2 regions of the Cellulosimicrobium sp. AB352 genome follow, and region 2 is predicted to be linked to the other one. Evidence: predicted binding sites of a transcription regulator. Region 2 holds the regulator's gene; the other holds the start of a gene.

Region 1 (7,612 bases), on a different contig from region 2:
GGGCCTGTTCGAGCCCGCACCCGCGCCGCACCGTCGTTACGCCGCGGACGCCTTGCGGCGCCCCGTCTTCGGCTTCTCGTCGGTCGCCCGACGCGCCGCCGCGGACCGGCCCTTCGTCGACTTGCCGGCCTTCGCCGCAGGCGCCGACGCCCCGGAGGACGCCGACGGCGCGGGCCCGACGGGCACGGGGTCGTGCCCCTCGAGGATCTCCGCGAGGAAGCGCCCGGTGTGGCTCGCCTCCACGCGCGCGACCTGCTCGGGCGTCCCCTGCGCGACGACCTTGCCGCCGCCGGAGCCGCCCTCGGGGCCCATGTCGACGACCCAGTCCGCGCTCTTGATGACGTCGAGGTTGTGCTCGATGACGAGGACGCTGTTGCCCTTGTCGACCAGCGACTGGAGCACGCCGAGCAGCTTGCGGATGTCCTCGAAGTGCAGGCCCGTCGTCGGCTCGTCGAGCACGTAGATCGTGCGGCCCGTCGAGCGCTTCTGCAGCTCGCTCGCGAGCTTGACGCGCTGCGCCTCGCCGCCCGAGAGCGTCGGGGCCGGCTGCCCGAGCCGGACGTAGCCCAGGCCGACCTCGACGAGCGTCTTGAGGTGCCGCGAGATCGCGGGCACGGCCGCGAAGAACTCGGACGCCTCCTCGATCGGCATGTCGAGCACGTCCGCGACGGTCTTGCCCTTGAAGTGCACCTCGAGCGTCTCGCGGTTGTAGCGCGCGCCGTGGCACACCTCGCACGGCACGTAGACGTCCGGGAGGAAGTTCATCTCGATCTTCAGCGTGCCGTCGCCAGAGCACGCCTCGCAGCGGCCGCCCTTGACGTTGAACGAGAACCGGCCCGGCGTGTACCCGCGCACCTTGGCCTCGGTCGTCTCCGCGAACAGCTTGCGCACGTGGTCCCACACGCCGGTGTACGTCGCGGGGTTCGATCGCGGCGTGCGCCCGATCGGGCCCTGGTCTACGTGCACGACCTTGTCGAGGTGCTCGAGGCCGGTGACGCGCGTGTGGCGGCCCGCGACCTGCCGGGCCCCGTTGAGCTCGTTGGCGAGGACGGTGTAGAGGATCGAGTTCACGAGCGTGGACTTGCCGGAGCCGGAGACGCCGGTGACCGCGGTGAACGTGCCGAGCGGGAAGCTCACGTCGATGCCCGTGAGGTTGTGCTCGCGCGCGCCGACCACCTTGATCTGACGGCCCGGGTCCGTCGGGCGCCGCTGCGCCGGCAGCGGGATGCTGCGACGCCCCGACAGGTACGCGCCCGTGACGGACTCCGGCGCCTCGAGCAGGCCCGCGTAGTCGCCCGAGTGCACGACGCGCCCCCCGTGCTCCCCCGCGCCCGGGCCGATGTCGACGACCCAGTCCGCGGTGCGGATGGTGTCCTCGTCGTGCTCGACGACGATGAGCGTGTTCCCGAGGTCGCGCAGGCGCGTGAGCGTCTCGATGAGCCGGCGGTTGTCGCGCTGGTGCAGGCCGATGCTCGGCTCGTCCAGCACGTAGAGCACGCCGACCAGGCCCGAGCCGATCTGCGTCGCGAGCCGGATGCGCTGCGCCTCGCCGCCGGAGAGCGTCGCGGCCGGTCGCTCGAGCGAGAGGTAGTCGAGGCCGACGTCGAGCAGGAACCCGAGGCGCGCGTCGATCTCCTTGAGGACCTCGGTCGCGATGGCGCGCTCGCGCGCGCCGAGCTCGAGCGAGCCGAGGAACGCCGCGGCCTCGCGCAGGGGCAGGCGGCACACGTCCCAGATGGACCTGCCGCCGACCTTGACCGCGAGCACCTCCGGCTTGAGGCGTGCCCCCTGGCACACGGGGCACGGGACCTCGCGCATGAAGGCCTCGTACTTCTCCTTCGACCAGTCCGACTCGGTCTCGGTGTGCCGGCGCTCGAGGAAGGTGATGACGCCCTCGAAGCCGGTCGAGTACTGCCGCTCACGGCCCCAGCGGTTCTTGTACCGCACGTGCACCTGGTGGTTCTGGCCGTGGAGCACGGCCTTCTTCGCGCGCTCGGGCAGCGCGCGCCACGGCGTGTCCATGGAGAAGCCCAGGTCGTCCGCGAGCGCCGTGAGGACGCGCTCGAAGTACTCCGACGAGATCTGCGCCCACGGCGCGACCGCGCCCTCGCGCAGCGACTTCTCGTCGTCCGGCACCACGAGGTCCGGGTCCACCTCGAGACGGAACCCGATGCCCGTGCACTCCGGGCACGCGCCGTACGGGGCGTTGAAGGAGAACGTGCGCGGCTCGATCTCGTCGAGCGCGAGCTCGTGGTCGTTCGGGCACGCGCGCTTCTCCGAGAAACGGCGCTCCCGGGCCGGGTCGTCCGCGTCCGCGTCGACGAGCTCGACGACGACGAGCCCGCCCGCGAGCCCGAGGGCCGTCTCGACCGAGTCGGTGAGCCGGCGCTGGACGCCCTCGCGCGCGACGAGGCGGTCGACGACCACCTCGATGTCGTGCTTGAGCTTCTTCTCGAGCGCCGGGACGTCCGTGAGGGTGCGCACCTCGCCGTCGACGCGGGCGCGGGCGAAACCCTTGGTCTGCAGCTCCTTGAAGAGCTCGGAGTACTCGCCCTTGCGGCCGCGCACGACCGGGGCGAGGACCTGGTAGCGCGTGCCCTCGGGCAGCTCGAGGAGGCGGTCGACGATCTGCTGCGGGGTCTGCGCGGTGACGCGCTCGCCGCACACCGGGCAGTGCTGCGTCCCGGCGCGCGAGAACAGCAGGCGCAGGTAGTCGTAGACCTCGGTGATGGTGCCGACGGTCGAGCGCGGGTTGCGGTTCGTGGACTTCTGGTCGATCGAGACCGCGGGAGACAGGCCCTCGATGAAGTCGACGTCCGGCTTGTCCATCTGGCCGAGGAACTGGCGCGCGTACGCGGACAGCGACTCGACGTACCGGCGCTGCCCCTCCGCGAAGATGGTGTCGAAGGCGAGCGACGACTTGCCCGAGCCGGAGAGCCCCGTGAAGACGATGAGCTTGTCGCGCGGGAGGTCGAGGTCGACGTTGCGCAGGTTGTGCTCGCGGGCACCGGAGATGACGAGGCGATTGCTCACCGCAGCATCGTACGGCGGACCACCCACACTCGCACAGGTGTTCGACGTCACCTCCGCACGGCACCCGGCGAACGCACACGAGCGCCCCACGTCCACGCGCTCCGCCGTGACCCGGGTCACCGCGGCCCGGGGTCGCGGCGCACCGCCCGCCGCGAGCGGACGGCACACTGGGCGCATGACGTACACCGGACAGGTCGCCGTGGGCGGCCCGCACGACCTGCGACGCCTCGACGAGGTCGAGATCCGCAAGCTCGCCGTCGGGCCGCTCGCGAACGACGTCTACCTCCTCACGTGCCGGCGCACCGGCGCCCAGCTCCTCGTCGACGCCGCCGACGCGCCCGACGACGTGCTCGGCCTCGTGCGGGCGGGCTCGCCGTCGGGACGGCTCGACGGCGTCGTCACGACGCACCGGCACGCCGACCATCTCCGGGCGCTCGCGCCGGTCGTCGGTGCGACGGGCGCGTGGTCGGCTGCCGGCGAGCCCGACGCGGACGCGGTCGCCGCGGCGTCCGGCGTACCCGTCGAGCGCCGCCTACGGCACGGGGACGTGCTGCGGGTGGGCGCGATCGACCTCGAGGTCGTGGCGCTGCGCGGGCACACGCCGGGCTCCGTCGCGCTCGCCTACCGCGAGCCGGACGACGTCGCCGAGGCCGACGCCGTGCCCGGCCGGGTGCACCTGTTCACCGGGGACTCGCTCTTCCCCGGCGGGGTCGGGAACACCGACCGCGACCCGGCGCGGTTCGCGAGCCTGCTGTCCGACGTCGTCGAGCGGGTCTTCGACCGGTTCGACGACGCCACGTGGGTCTATCCCGGTCACGGCGCCGACACGACGCTCGGTGCCGAGCGGCCGCACCTCGCCGAGTGGCGTGAGCGGGGCTGGTAGCGCGTGGCCGATGGCGCGGGACCGGTAGCGGGCGGCAGGCAGCACGGGGGCAGCCGAGGCGCGGACCGGGCCCCGCGCCGTCGGGCCGGCCTGGTTCACTGGCTCCATGCCGATCCACGCCGTCACCTACGTCTACGCCGACCGCAGCGCCGAGCTCGACGCCCTGCGACCCGAGCACCGCGCGTTCCTCGCCGACCTCCACACCCGGGGCACGCTGCTCGCCTCCGGTCCGCTTCCCGCCCACGAGGACGCGCCCGCCGGAGCGCTGCTCGTCCTCGACGGGGAGACGCCCGACGCCGTCGCCGCGGTCCTCGACGAGGACCCCTTCGCGCGCGCCGGGCTGGTCGCACAGCGCGCGGTCCGCCCGTGGTCGCCGGTGATCGGCGACTGGGCGGACCGCGTCTGAGCCGGGCCGCGCGCTCGCCGGCACCGCCGTCCCGGCCGGGCGCTAGCGCGCGGCGCCCCCACGAGGGACCCCGCCGCTCTGCGGCGGGGTCTCCCCCGCGGCGGGCGCCTCGTCGGTCACGGTCTCCGTGGCGTCCTCCGTGACGTCCTCCGTGGACGACGCCGCGGTCCCGGGCTCCTCGCCGTCCGCCGGCTCGCTCCGTGCGTGCAGCGCACGGGTGCGCAGCAGGCTCGCGACGGTCGTGACCGCGAGCGCCCCGACGATCACCACGAGCGAGAGCCAGATGGGGACCGTCGGCACCGCCTCGAGGTGCTCGCCGCCGTTGATGAACGGCAGCGTGTTCTCGTGCAGCGCCTCGAGGATGAGCTTGACGCCGATGAACCCGAGGATGACGGCCAGGCCGATCGGCAGGTAGACCAGCCGCTCGAGCAGACCGCCCAGCAGGAAGTAGAGCTGGCGCAGCCCCATGAGGGCGAAGACGTTCGTCGTGAAGACGATGAACGGGTCCTGCGTGAGCCCGAAGATGGCCGGGATGGAGTCGAACGCGAACAGCAGGTCGGTGCTGCCGATCGCGAGGAACACGACGACGAGCGGCGTGAACACCCGCTTGCCGTCCTCGACCGTGCGCAGCCGGCCGCCGTCGTACCGGGTGCCGAGCGGCAGGACCCGGCGCAGCGCCCGGACGGCGCGGTTCTCGTGGTACTCCTCGGGCTCGTCGCCGCCCGCCACGAGCTTGATCGCCGTGTACACGAGGAACGCGCCGAACAGGTAGAACACCCAGACGAACTGCGAGATGATCGCCGCGCCCGCCAGGATGAACCCTCCCCGCAGGACGAGCGCGACGATGATCCCGACCATGAGGACGCGCTGCTGCTGCTCCCGCGGGACCGCGAAGCGCGCCATGATGATGACGAACACGAACAGGTTGTCCACCGAGAGGCTGTACTCGGTGAGCCACCCGGCGTAGAACTCCCCGGCCGGTGCCGCGCCCCCCACCGCTCCGACGACCGCCCCGAAGACGAGCGCGAGCGCGACGTAGAACCCGACCCACAGCGCGCTCTCGCGCATGGACGGGACGTGCGGCCGGCGCCCGACGACGAACAGGTCGACGAGGAGCAGGACGGCGAGCGCCGACAGCGACGCCCACTCGAACCAGACGGGAAGTTCGTGAATCATCGGTGGCTAGCCCTCCGAGATCTCGGCCTCGCGTCGACGGTCGGCGCGGTCCTTGGCAAGGCTCGCGACCGTGGTGATCGTGAGCACGACGACGATGAACCCGAGGGACAGGGCGGTCGGGATCTCCGGGATGACGGTGATGTGCTCACCGCCGTTGATGAACGGCACCTCGTTCTTGTGCAGCGCGTGGATGAGCAGCTTCACGCCGATGAAGCCGAGGATCGCGGCGAGGCCGTAGGCGAGGTAGACGAGGCGGTCCAGCAGGCCGTCGATGAGGAAGTAGAGCTGGCGCAGGCCGAGCAGCGAGAACGCGTTGGCCGCGAACACGAGGTACGTCTCCTGCGTGAGGCCGAAGATCGCGGGGATCGAGTCGACGGCGAACAGCAGGTCGGCGCTGCCGATCGCGATCATGACGATGAGCATCGGGGTGATGAAGCGCTTCCCGTCGATCTTGGTCGTCATCTTGTCCTCGACGTACGTCTCCGTCGTCGGGAACAGGCGGCGGGTCAGCTTGAGCGCGCCGTTCTCGTGGAACTCCTCGTCGTGACCGGAGCCCGCCTTCACCTGCGTCCACGCGGTGTACAGCAGGAACGCGCCGAAGACGTAGAAAATCCAGCTGAAGTTCTCGATGAGCGCGGCGCCCAGGAGGATGAAGATCGTCCGCAGGATGAGCGCGATCGTGATGCCGATCAGCAGCACCTTCTGCTGGTACAGCCGCGGGACGCGGAAGCTCGTCATGATGAGCACGAAGACGAAGAGGTTGTCGACCGACAGGCTCTTCTCGGTGATGTAGCCGGCGAAGTACTCGCCGCCGTACGTCGAGCCCCAGACGGCCCAGACGATGCCGCCGAACAGCACCGCGACGGCGACGTAGCCCGCGGACCACCAGCTGGCCTCGCGCAGGCTCGGGGCGTGCGGCGTGCGCACGTGGCCGACGTAGTCGACGGCGAGCATCGCGAGGATCACGCCGATGGTGACGAGCCAGGCCCAGACGGGGACGTCCATGCAGAAACCTCCGGTACGTAGCACTGAGTACCGAAGGTCTCTTCCGCCACGCACCGCCATGCGCGCGCGTCCGAGACGCGGGCTGGTGGTTGCGGGACCGGTGACACCGGGCCGACGACTGCGCCGACCGTGATGACGACATCACCGCGGAGGAATACTCCCCTTCAACGAGGAGCCAGCATAGGCCATCGCTCCTGCTCGTGTGACAACACCACGCCACCGTGGACTGTTCCGCGGGCGCGCCCGCGGCGACCCCCGGCCGGTCCCCCCCAGGACCGGTCAGGCCGTCGCGGCGTGCATCTGGCGCAGCTCCTTCTTGAGCCCCGAGATCTCGTCGCGCAGCCGGGCTGCGAGCTCGAACTGGAGCTCGCCCGCGGCCGCGTGCATCTGGTCGCTCAGCTCCTGGATGAGCTCCGCGAGGTCGCTCGCCGCGGCGCCCGCGAGCCGGTTGCCCGACGATGCGCCCTCCTTCGGCCCGCCCGGCACCGGGGCCTTGCCCTTCGCGCCCTTGCCCGGCTGGCGGTAGCCACCGGCCAGGAGCTCGGCGGTGTCCACGTCCTCGCGCGCGAGCATGTCGGTCACGTCGGAGATGCGCTTGCGCAGCGGCGTCGGGTCGACGCCGTGCTCGGTGTTGTACGCGATCTGCTTCTCGCGGCGACGCTCGGTCTCCTCGATCGCCGCGGCCATCGCCGGCGTGATCCGGTCCGCGTACATGTGCACCTGGCCGGACACGTTGCGGGCCGCGCGGCCGATCGTCTGGATGAGCGACTTGGGCGAGCGCAGGAAGCCCTCCTTGTCGGCGTCGAGGATCGCGACGAGCGAGACCTCGGGCAGGTCGAGGCCCTCGCGCAGCAGGTTGATGCCGACGAGGACGTCGTACTCGCCGAGGCGCAGCTCGCGCAGCAGCTCGACGCGGCGCAGCGTGTCGACCTCGGAGTGGAGGTAGCGGACCCGCACGTCCTTCTCGAGCAGGTAGTCCGTGAGGTCCTCGGCCATCTTCTTGGTGAGCGTCGTGACCAGCACGCGCTCGTCGCGGTCGACCCGCTCGCGGATCTCGTGCAGGAGGTCGTCGATCTGGCCGGTGGTCGGCTTGACGATCACCTCGGGGT
Region 2 (7,612 bases):
GGCGCGAGCCGGGGCAGCCAGTGCAGGAGCATCCCGTGCAGGACGTCCTTGCCGACCCGGATCGGCGGGTTCGACCACAGCGCGGCGAGCGCGACGTCGTCGGGCACGTCGTCCGGGAGGACGGCCCGGACGTTGTCCAGCCCGAGACGCTGCGCGTTGCGGCGCACGAGGTCGAGCGCGCGCTCGTTGACGTCGACGGCCCACACGGTCGCCTCCGGCGCCTCCAGGGCCATCGTCAGGGCGACCGGGCCCCAGCCGCAGCCGAGGTCGAGGACGTGGGCGGGGCCGTCGTCGGGCCGGGCCGCGAGGACGTCGTCGAGCGGCGGGGTGGTGCGCAGGAGCACCTGCGTGCCGAGGTCCAGCCGGCCGGGGGAGAAGACGCCCGAGGCGACCTCGACCTCGACGTCGCGGCCCGCGAGCCGCACGGAGATCGTGCGGCGCTCGGCGGCGGACGCGGGCCGGGCGGTGAAGTAGTGGTCCGCCGCGCCGTCGGGCGCGGCGTCGACGGCGGGGTCCTGGTCCTCGGTCACGTCGGCCGATCCTACGCGGGCGCGCCCATGTCAGGAGGCGGTACGGCGCACCGGGCCGCTCGTCGGGGGCTTAACCACTGGCCTCGGGACGATTTCGCGTGCCACGCTTGTTGTCACACCCGGACGCACGAGCGCCCATCACCGACGGAAGGCGGCACATGAGCCCAACCCCTGCGAACACTCCGAACCCCACCTCGGCTCAGGACGAGCCGACCGGCGCGACGCGGGACATCGCGAGCGACGTCGTGGCGCGGGTGCTCGCTCGGGCCGGGACGGCACGCGCCGAGGGCGGCACGGTCCACACGGAGCACGACGGCGAGCAGCTCGAGCTCGAGGAGCGCAGCGCGCTGCGCCGCGTCGTCGGCCTGTCGACCGAGCTCGAGGACGTCACCGAGGTCGAGTACCGGCAGCTGCGCCTCGAGAAGGTCGTGCTCGTCGGGCTCTGGAGCCCCGGCTCCGACCCGCGCGAGGACGGCGCGCCCACGTCCGCCGAGGAGGCCGAGATCTCGCTGCGCGAGCTCGCCGCCCTCGCGGAGACCGCGGGCTCGCAGGTGCTCGACGGCGTGATCCAGCGCCGCGCGAAGCCCGACCCGGGCACGTACCTGGGCTCCGGCAAGGCCGCGCAGCTCGCCGACGTCGTCGCCGCCAGCGGCGCGGACACGGTCGTGATCGACGGCGAGCTCGCGCCCTCCCAGCGGCGCGCGCTCGAGGACATCGTCAAGGTCAAGGTGATCGACCGGACCGCCCTGATCCTCGACATCTTCGCCCAGCACGCCAAGTCGCGGGAGGGCAAGGCCCAGGTCGAGCTCGCCCAGCTCGAGTACCTCCTCCCGCGCCTGCGCGGCTGGGGCGAGTCGATGTCCCGCCAGGCCGGTGGCCAGGTCGGCGGCGCCGGCGCGGGCATGGGGTCGCGCGGTCCCGGTGAGACGAAGATCGAGCTGGACCGCCGGCGCATCCGCAACCGCATGGCCAAGCTGCGCCGCGAGATCCAGGCGATGGCCCCGGGGCGCGAGACGAAGCGCGCGTCGCGCAAGCGGCACGCCGTGCCGTCCGTCGCGATCGCGGGCTACACGAACGCGGGCAAGTCGAGCCTGCTCAACTCCATCACCGGCGCGGGCGTGCTCGTCGAGAACGCGCTGTTCGCGACGCTCGACCCCACGGTGCGCCGCACGCGCACCGACGACGGCCGGGTCTACACGCTCGCCGACACCGTCGGGTTCGTGCGTGCGCTGCCGCACCAGCTCGTCGAGGCGTTCCGCTCGACGCTCGAGGAGGTCGGCGACGCCGACCTGCTACTGCACGTGGTGGACGCGTCGCACCCCGACCCGGAGGGCCAGATCGCGGCGGTGCGCCACGTCCTGGCCGACATCCCGGGCGTGGAGGACGTGCCCGAGGTGATCGTGCTCAACAAGGCGGACCTCGCCGACCCGGAGACGATCGCGCGCATCCGGCTGCGCGAGCGCCGCACGGTCGTCGTGTCGGCGCACACGGGCGAGGGGATCGAGCACCTGCGCGAGCTCATCGCGCACGAGCTCCCGCGCCCGGACGTCGAGATCGACGTCGTCGTGCCGTACCACCGGGGCGACCTCGTGCACCGCGTGCACACCGAGGGCGAGATCGACCACGAGGAGCACACGCCCGAGGGCACGCTCCTGCGCGGCCGTGTCGCCCAGGCGCTCGCGACGGAGCTCGTGGGCGCCTCCGCCGGGAGCTGATCCGCCCCCCAGCCTCCCGGCGGCGCGGCGGCCCCGCCCCGCGCCGGACCCGGCGCCGGCCCCACGCACGACCTCGCGCAGCCACGGCTGCGCGGGGTCGCGTGCGTCCCGGGCCGGTCCACAGGGCCCCCGCCGCGTGGGTGCCCGACCGTAGAATCGGCAGGTGCCCCCCTCCACCCGTACCGCTCCCGTGCCCGACCGTCCGGACACGGAGGCGCCCGGGCAGGCGGCCGGTGACGTGCCCGCCGTCGAGGAGCTCCTCGACCTCGCGGTCACGCGCCTGGGCGGCGCGCGGCGCGACGGCCAGCGGACCATGGCGCGTGCCGTCACGGACGCCATCGAGCGTTCCGAGCACCTCGTGGTCCAGGCCGGGACCGGGACGGGGAAGTCGCTCGGGTACCTCGTGCCGGCCGTGCGCCACGCGGTCGCGACCGACGAGCGCGTCGTCGTCTCGACGGCGACCCTCGCCCTCCAGCGCCAGGTCATCACGCGGGACCTCCCGCTCGTGGCCGACGCCGTCGCCGACCGCCTCCCGCGGCCCGCGTCGATCGCGCTCCTCAAGGGCTGGCACAACTACCTGTGCGTGCACAAGATCGCGGGCGGCTACCCCGCGGACGAGCCCACGCTCTTCGACCTCCCCGGCGAGGCGGCGGGCGCCGCCGACCACCCTGCCGCGCGCGGGGGGACGAGCATGGCGGCCCTCGGCGAGCAGGTCGTGCGCCTGCGGGAGTGGGCCGACGAGACGCCCACGGGCGACCGGGACGACCTCGTCCCCGGCGTGAGCGACAAGGCGTGGCGGCAGGTCTCCGTCACGGCGCTCGAGTGCCTGGGCCAGCGCTGCCCGCTGCTCGCCGAGTGCTTCCCCGAGCGGGCGCGCGCCGCGGCGCGCGAGGCCGACGTCGTCGTGACGAACCACGCGATGCTCGGCATCGCGGCCATGGGGTCGCCCGGGGTGCTGCCCGAGCACGACGTCCTCGTCGTCGACGAGGCGCACGAGCTCGCGGACCGCGTCACGGCCGCCGCGACGGTGGACCTGTCGGTCCCGGCGATCGAGAGCGCGGCGCGCCTCGCGCGCCGCCACGGCGGGGTCACGACGGACGCGCTCGACGCCGCGTCCGCCGCGTTCGGCACGGTCGTCGGGTCGCTGCCCGCCGAGCGCTTCCCCGACGGCCTGCCCGACGCCGCGCGCTCGGCCGTCGCGGCGGTGCGGGACGCCGCGCGCGAGGTGCTCTCCACGCTCAAGCCCGAGACGGGCGTGACCAAGCCGGCCCAGCCGGACACGGGCCTGAAGATGGCGCAGTCGACGATGCTGCAGCTCTTCGAGGTCGCCGAGCGCATGGCGGCCGACCCCACGGGCCACGACGTGCTGTGGTGCTCGCGGCCCGGGGAGGGCGGCTGGTCCGGCGACCGCTTCGGCGACGGCGCGAGCCGCCTGCACGCCGCCCCGCTCGGCGTGGCGGGCCTCATCCGCACCCACCTGCTCGCGGAGCGCACGGGCGTCTTCACGTCCGCGACGCTCGCGCTCGGCGGGAGCTTCGACGCCGTCGCGCGCACCTTCGGGCTCGGCCCCGCGGCGACGGGCGGAGCCGCGGACGCGGGCGACGGCGACGCGCCGCGCTGGCGCGGGCTCGACGTCGGGAGCCCGTTCGACTACCCGCGTCAGGGCATCCTCTACGTCGCGAAGCGCCTGCCGACGCCCGGCCGCGAGGCGTCGACCGAGCACCAGCTCGACGAGATCGCGGCGCTCGTCGAGGCCGCCGGTGGTCGGACCCTCGGCCTGTTCTCCTCGCGGCGCGCCGCGGTGGCCGCGGCCGAGGCGATGCGCGAGCGGCTGGACGTGCCGGTCCTGTGCCAGGGCGACGACCAGCTGCCGACGCTCGTGCGGGAGTTCGCCGAGAACCCGGCGACGTGCCTGTTCGGCACGCTCTCGCTGTGGCAGGGCGTGGACGTGCCCGGGCCGTCGTGCCAGCTCGTGCTCATCGACCGCATCCCGTTCCCGCGCCCGGACGACCCGGTGAAGTCGGCGCGGGCTCGCGCCGTCGAGGCCGCGGGCGGCAACGGGTTCATGCAGGTCTCCGCGACGCACGCGGCCCTCCTGCTCGCGCAGGGTGCCGGGCGGCTAGTACGGTCCACGGCCGATCGCGGGGTCGTCGCGGTCCTGGACCCACGGCTCGTGACGGCGCGCTACGGGTCGTTCCTCACGCGGTCCATGCCGGGGTTCTGGCAGACGACCGACCGCGACGTGGCCACCGCTGCGCTCCGCCGCCTCGCCGCCCTAGGCTGAGCCCTTTCCAGCGACTTCACGGAGGCGACATGACGAGCACGTCACCGCAGGGCACCGGCGACGCGACCACGGGCGGTCCGGGAGGGGGAGCGCGGACGACGAAGCTCGCGATCGTCGGCGCCGGTGCCGTCGGCTCGACGCTGGCCTACGCCGCGCTCATGCGCGGTGCGGCGCGCACGGTGGCGCTCCTCGACGTCAACCGCGCGAAGGTCGAGGCCGAGGTCCTCGACCTCCAGCACGGCATCCAGTTCATGCCCATGGCGCGCGTCGAGGGGTCCGACGACGTCGCGGTGTGCGCGGGCGCCGACGTCGTCGTGGTCACGGCCGGCGCCAAGCAGAAGCCGGGCCAGACGCGTCTCGACCTCGCCGAGGGCACGATCGGGCTCATGCGGACGATCCTCCCGGGCCTCGTGGAGGTCGCCCCGGACGCCGTCTACGTCATGGTGACCAACCCGGTCGACATCGTCACGTACGCGGCGCTCAAGTTCTCGGGCCTGCCCCCGACGCAGCTCTTCGGCAGCGGCACCGTGCTCGACTCCTCGCGGCTGCGGTTCCTCGTGGCGCAGCACTGCGGCGTCGCGGTGCAGAACGTGCACGCGTACATCGCGGGGGAGCACGGCGACAGCGAGATCCCGCTCTGGAGCTCCGCGACGATCGGCGGCGCGCCGCTGCTCGAGTGGCAGGGCATCGGCGGTCGGGGACCGCTCACGGGCGACGTGCGCGACGAGATCGCGCGCGAGGTCGTGCAGTCGGCCTACCGGATCATCGAGGGCAAGGGCGCGACCAACTACGCGGTCGGGCTCGCGGGCACCCGGATCATCGAGGCGGTGCTCGCCGACGAGCACCGGGTGCTGCCCGTGTCGACGCTCCTCGACGGCATCTACGGGCTCGAGGACGTCTGCCTGTCGCTCCCGACGCTCGTCGACCGCCGGGGCGCGACGGAGCGCGTCGAGGTCCCGCTCGCGGACGACGAGCTCGCGGGCCTGCGCTCGTCCGCGGAGTCGCTGCGCGCGGTCGCGCGACGCTTCGGGCTCTGAGCCCACGGGCCCGTCGGGCCCGGCACGACGAGAGCCGGGCGGTCGAGGGACCGCCCGGCTCTCGTGGTGTCCCGAGCCTGCCAGGAGGGGCGCCCGGAGCCGCTCGGAGACCGTTCAGAGGCTGCGCAGGACGGAGACGACGCGCCCCAGCACCTGGGCGTCGTCGCCGGGGATCGGGTCGTACGCGGCGTTGTGCGGCATGAGCCACACGTGGCCGTCGGCGCGCCGCAGGCTCTTCACGGTGGCCTCGCCGTCGATCATGGCGGCCACGATCTCGCCGTTCTCCGCGACCGGCTGGCGCCGCACGACGACCCAGTCGCCGTCGCAGATCGCGGCGTCGATCATCGAGTCGCCCTGGACGCGCAGGAGGAAGAGCTCTCCCTCGCCGACGAGCTGGCGCGGCAGCGGGAAGACGTCCTCCACGACCTGCTCCGCGAGGATGGGGCCACCGGCGGCGATGCGGCCGACGACGGGGACGTACGACGGCGCGGGGTGGGCCCCGTCGTACGCGGGCTCGGGGGCCGTCCCGGCCGGCGCGAGCGGGGTGGCGCGGCGGGCGTCGTCGGGCTGGACCACCTCGATGGCGCGCGGACGGTTCGGGTCGCGCCGCAGGAACCCCTTGCGCTCGAGCGTGGTGAGCTGGTGCTTGACGGAGGACGGGCTCGTGAGCCCGACGGCCTCGCCGATCTCGCGCATGCTCGGCGGGTAGCCGCGCTGCTCGACGCACGCGCGGATGGTCTCGAGCACGAGCCGCTGGCGCGGGGTGAGCCCGTCACCCCCTGCCGACCCGTCCGGCAGCTCGCGCACCTCGGCGAGCCCCCGTGCCCTGTCCGTGCCTCGTCCCGCCATGGTCGCTCCGCCCTCGTCCGTCGCGTGCCGCCGGCGCCAACCGGGCCTGCGGCCTCCCCTCCCCGGGGCGTGCGCCCCGGGACCTCGGTCGCCCCTCCGGGTCCGAGCGGACATGTCCGGCGAACCGACCTCACCCCAGGCTAGGGGAGGATGCGACACGAATCAAACACCTGTTCGAGCATGTCTCGACTCTGTCGGTCGCTCGTGATAGACATTCGTACAGATGTTCTACGTACAGGTGTTCGACCGCAACGGGTCGGCGCGGAGATGAGGCGGGCGCGCGGGTCCGATCGACCGGGGAAGGCGATCGGGCTCGCGGGCCGGGACGGAGGGGACATGGACACGGTGGCGATGGCGACGGCAGCGCCGTCCGCGCTCGGGCGGGGCGGCGCAGCGGAGCGAGGTGCGCGCCCGGAGGCGCGGCTGCGGCTCACGCGACGCGGCCGTGCGGTCCTCGTGCTCCTCGTGGCCGTCGTGCTCGTCCTCGCGGCGCGGGTCGGGCTGGCCGTCGCGAGCGGGCCCGGGGAGCCGGTCGAGGTTCGCGTCCACGTCGTGAGCGCGGGGGAGACGTTGTGGGAGCTCGCCCAGGGTGTCGCGACCCCGGGGGAGGACCTCCGGGAGGTGGTCAGCGGGCTCGTGGAGCTGAACGGCCTGCCCTCGTCCGGCGTGCGGGCCGGCCAGACCATCCTGCTCCCGGTCGCCGAGCGGTGACGCGACGCGCGCGCGGTCCAGATCCTGTGACGCAGCACACGGCGCCGACGCGCGACAGGTGGCGGCCGAGGGTTGCGCCGGCGCCTTAGGTCCGCCTAAGTTAGTGTCACCTCACACGCCGGCTGGGGGGCTGGGCGGACGAGGCGAGGAGTGTGCGGACCACCGCGACTCCTGTGCACGTCGCCGCGCGCGAGGCGAGTCGCGCGCGAGATGGGGACGGGGGCGTCCCGACGGGGGCGGTCGACTTCGACCGCCCCCGTTCTGCTGTCCGCGGCCCGGCGCGTCGTCGGCGTGTTGCACCGCGCGCCCGCGACGACATACGTTCGTCGCGCCGACCTGTCGGCGCGACCCGCGGAGGAGCCCGCCATGCACTGCCCGTTCTGCCGTCACGCGGACTCCCGCGTCGTCGACTCCCGCACGTCCGACGACGGTGCCTCCATCCGCCGGCGACGCCAGTGCCCGGAGTGCAACCGTCGCTTCACCACG

The links. The regulator LexA, encoded in region 2, represses DNA repair genes until DNA is damaged. The targets are predictions, from matches to a motif close to TCGAACANNTGTTCGA.
Region 1: uvrA (excinuclease ABC subunit UvrA) is a predicted target of LexA. The motif match lies at 3,063-3,078, and genes of this name have one in related genera.

Annotation. Positions count from the first base shown of each region.
Region 1 covers NZ_JBMVFX010000001.1:252,232-259,843, reverse strand. The annotation lists gene uvrA (excinuclease ABC subunit UvrA) at 37-3,033, opposite strand; gene ACPCUX_RS01160 (MBL fold metallo-hydrolase) at 3,209-3,916, shown strand; gene ACPCUX_RS01155 (YciI family protein) at 4,023-4,322, shown strand; gene ACPCUX_RS01150 (TerC family protein) at 4,365-5,498, opposite strand; gene ACPCUX_RS01145 (TerC family protein) at 5,505-6,503, opposite strand; gene uvrB (excinuclease ABC subunit UvrB) at 6,783-7,612, opposite strand, start outside.
Region 2 covers NZ_JBMVFX010000010.1:79,004-86,615, forward strand. The annotation lists gene ACPCUX_RS09285 (class I SAM-dependent methyltransferase) at 1-530, opposite strand, end outside; gene hflX (GTPase HflX) at 689-2,245, shown strand; gene ACPCUX_RS09295 (ATP-dependent DNA helicase) at 2,436-4,529, shown strand; gene ACPCUX_RS09300 (L-lactate dehydrogenase) at 4,559-5,566, shown strand; gene lexA (transcriptional repressor LexA) at 5,681-6,415, opposite strand; gene ACPCUX_RS09310 (LysM peptidoglycan-binding domain-containing protein) at 6,752-7,126, shown strand; gene nrdR (transcriptional regulator NrdR) at 7,493-7,612, shown strand, end outside.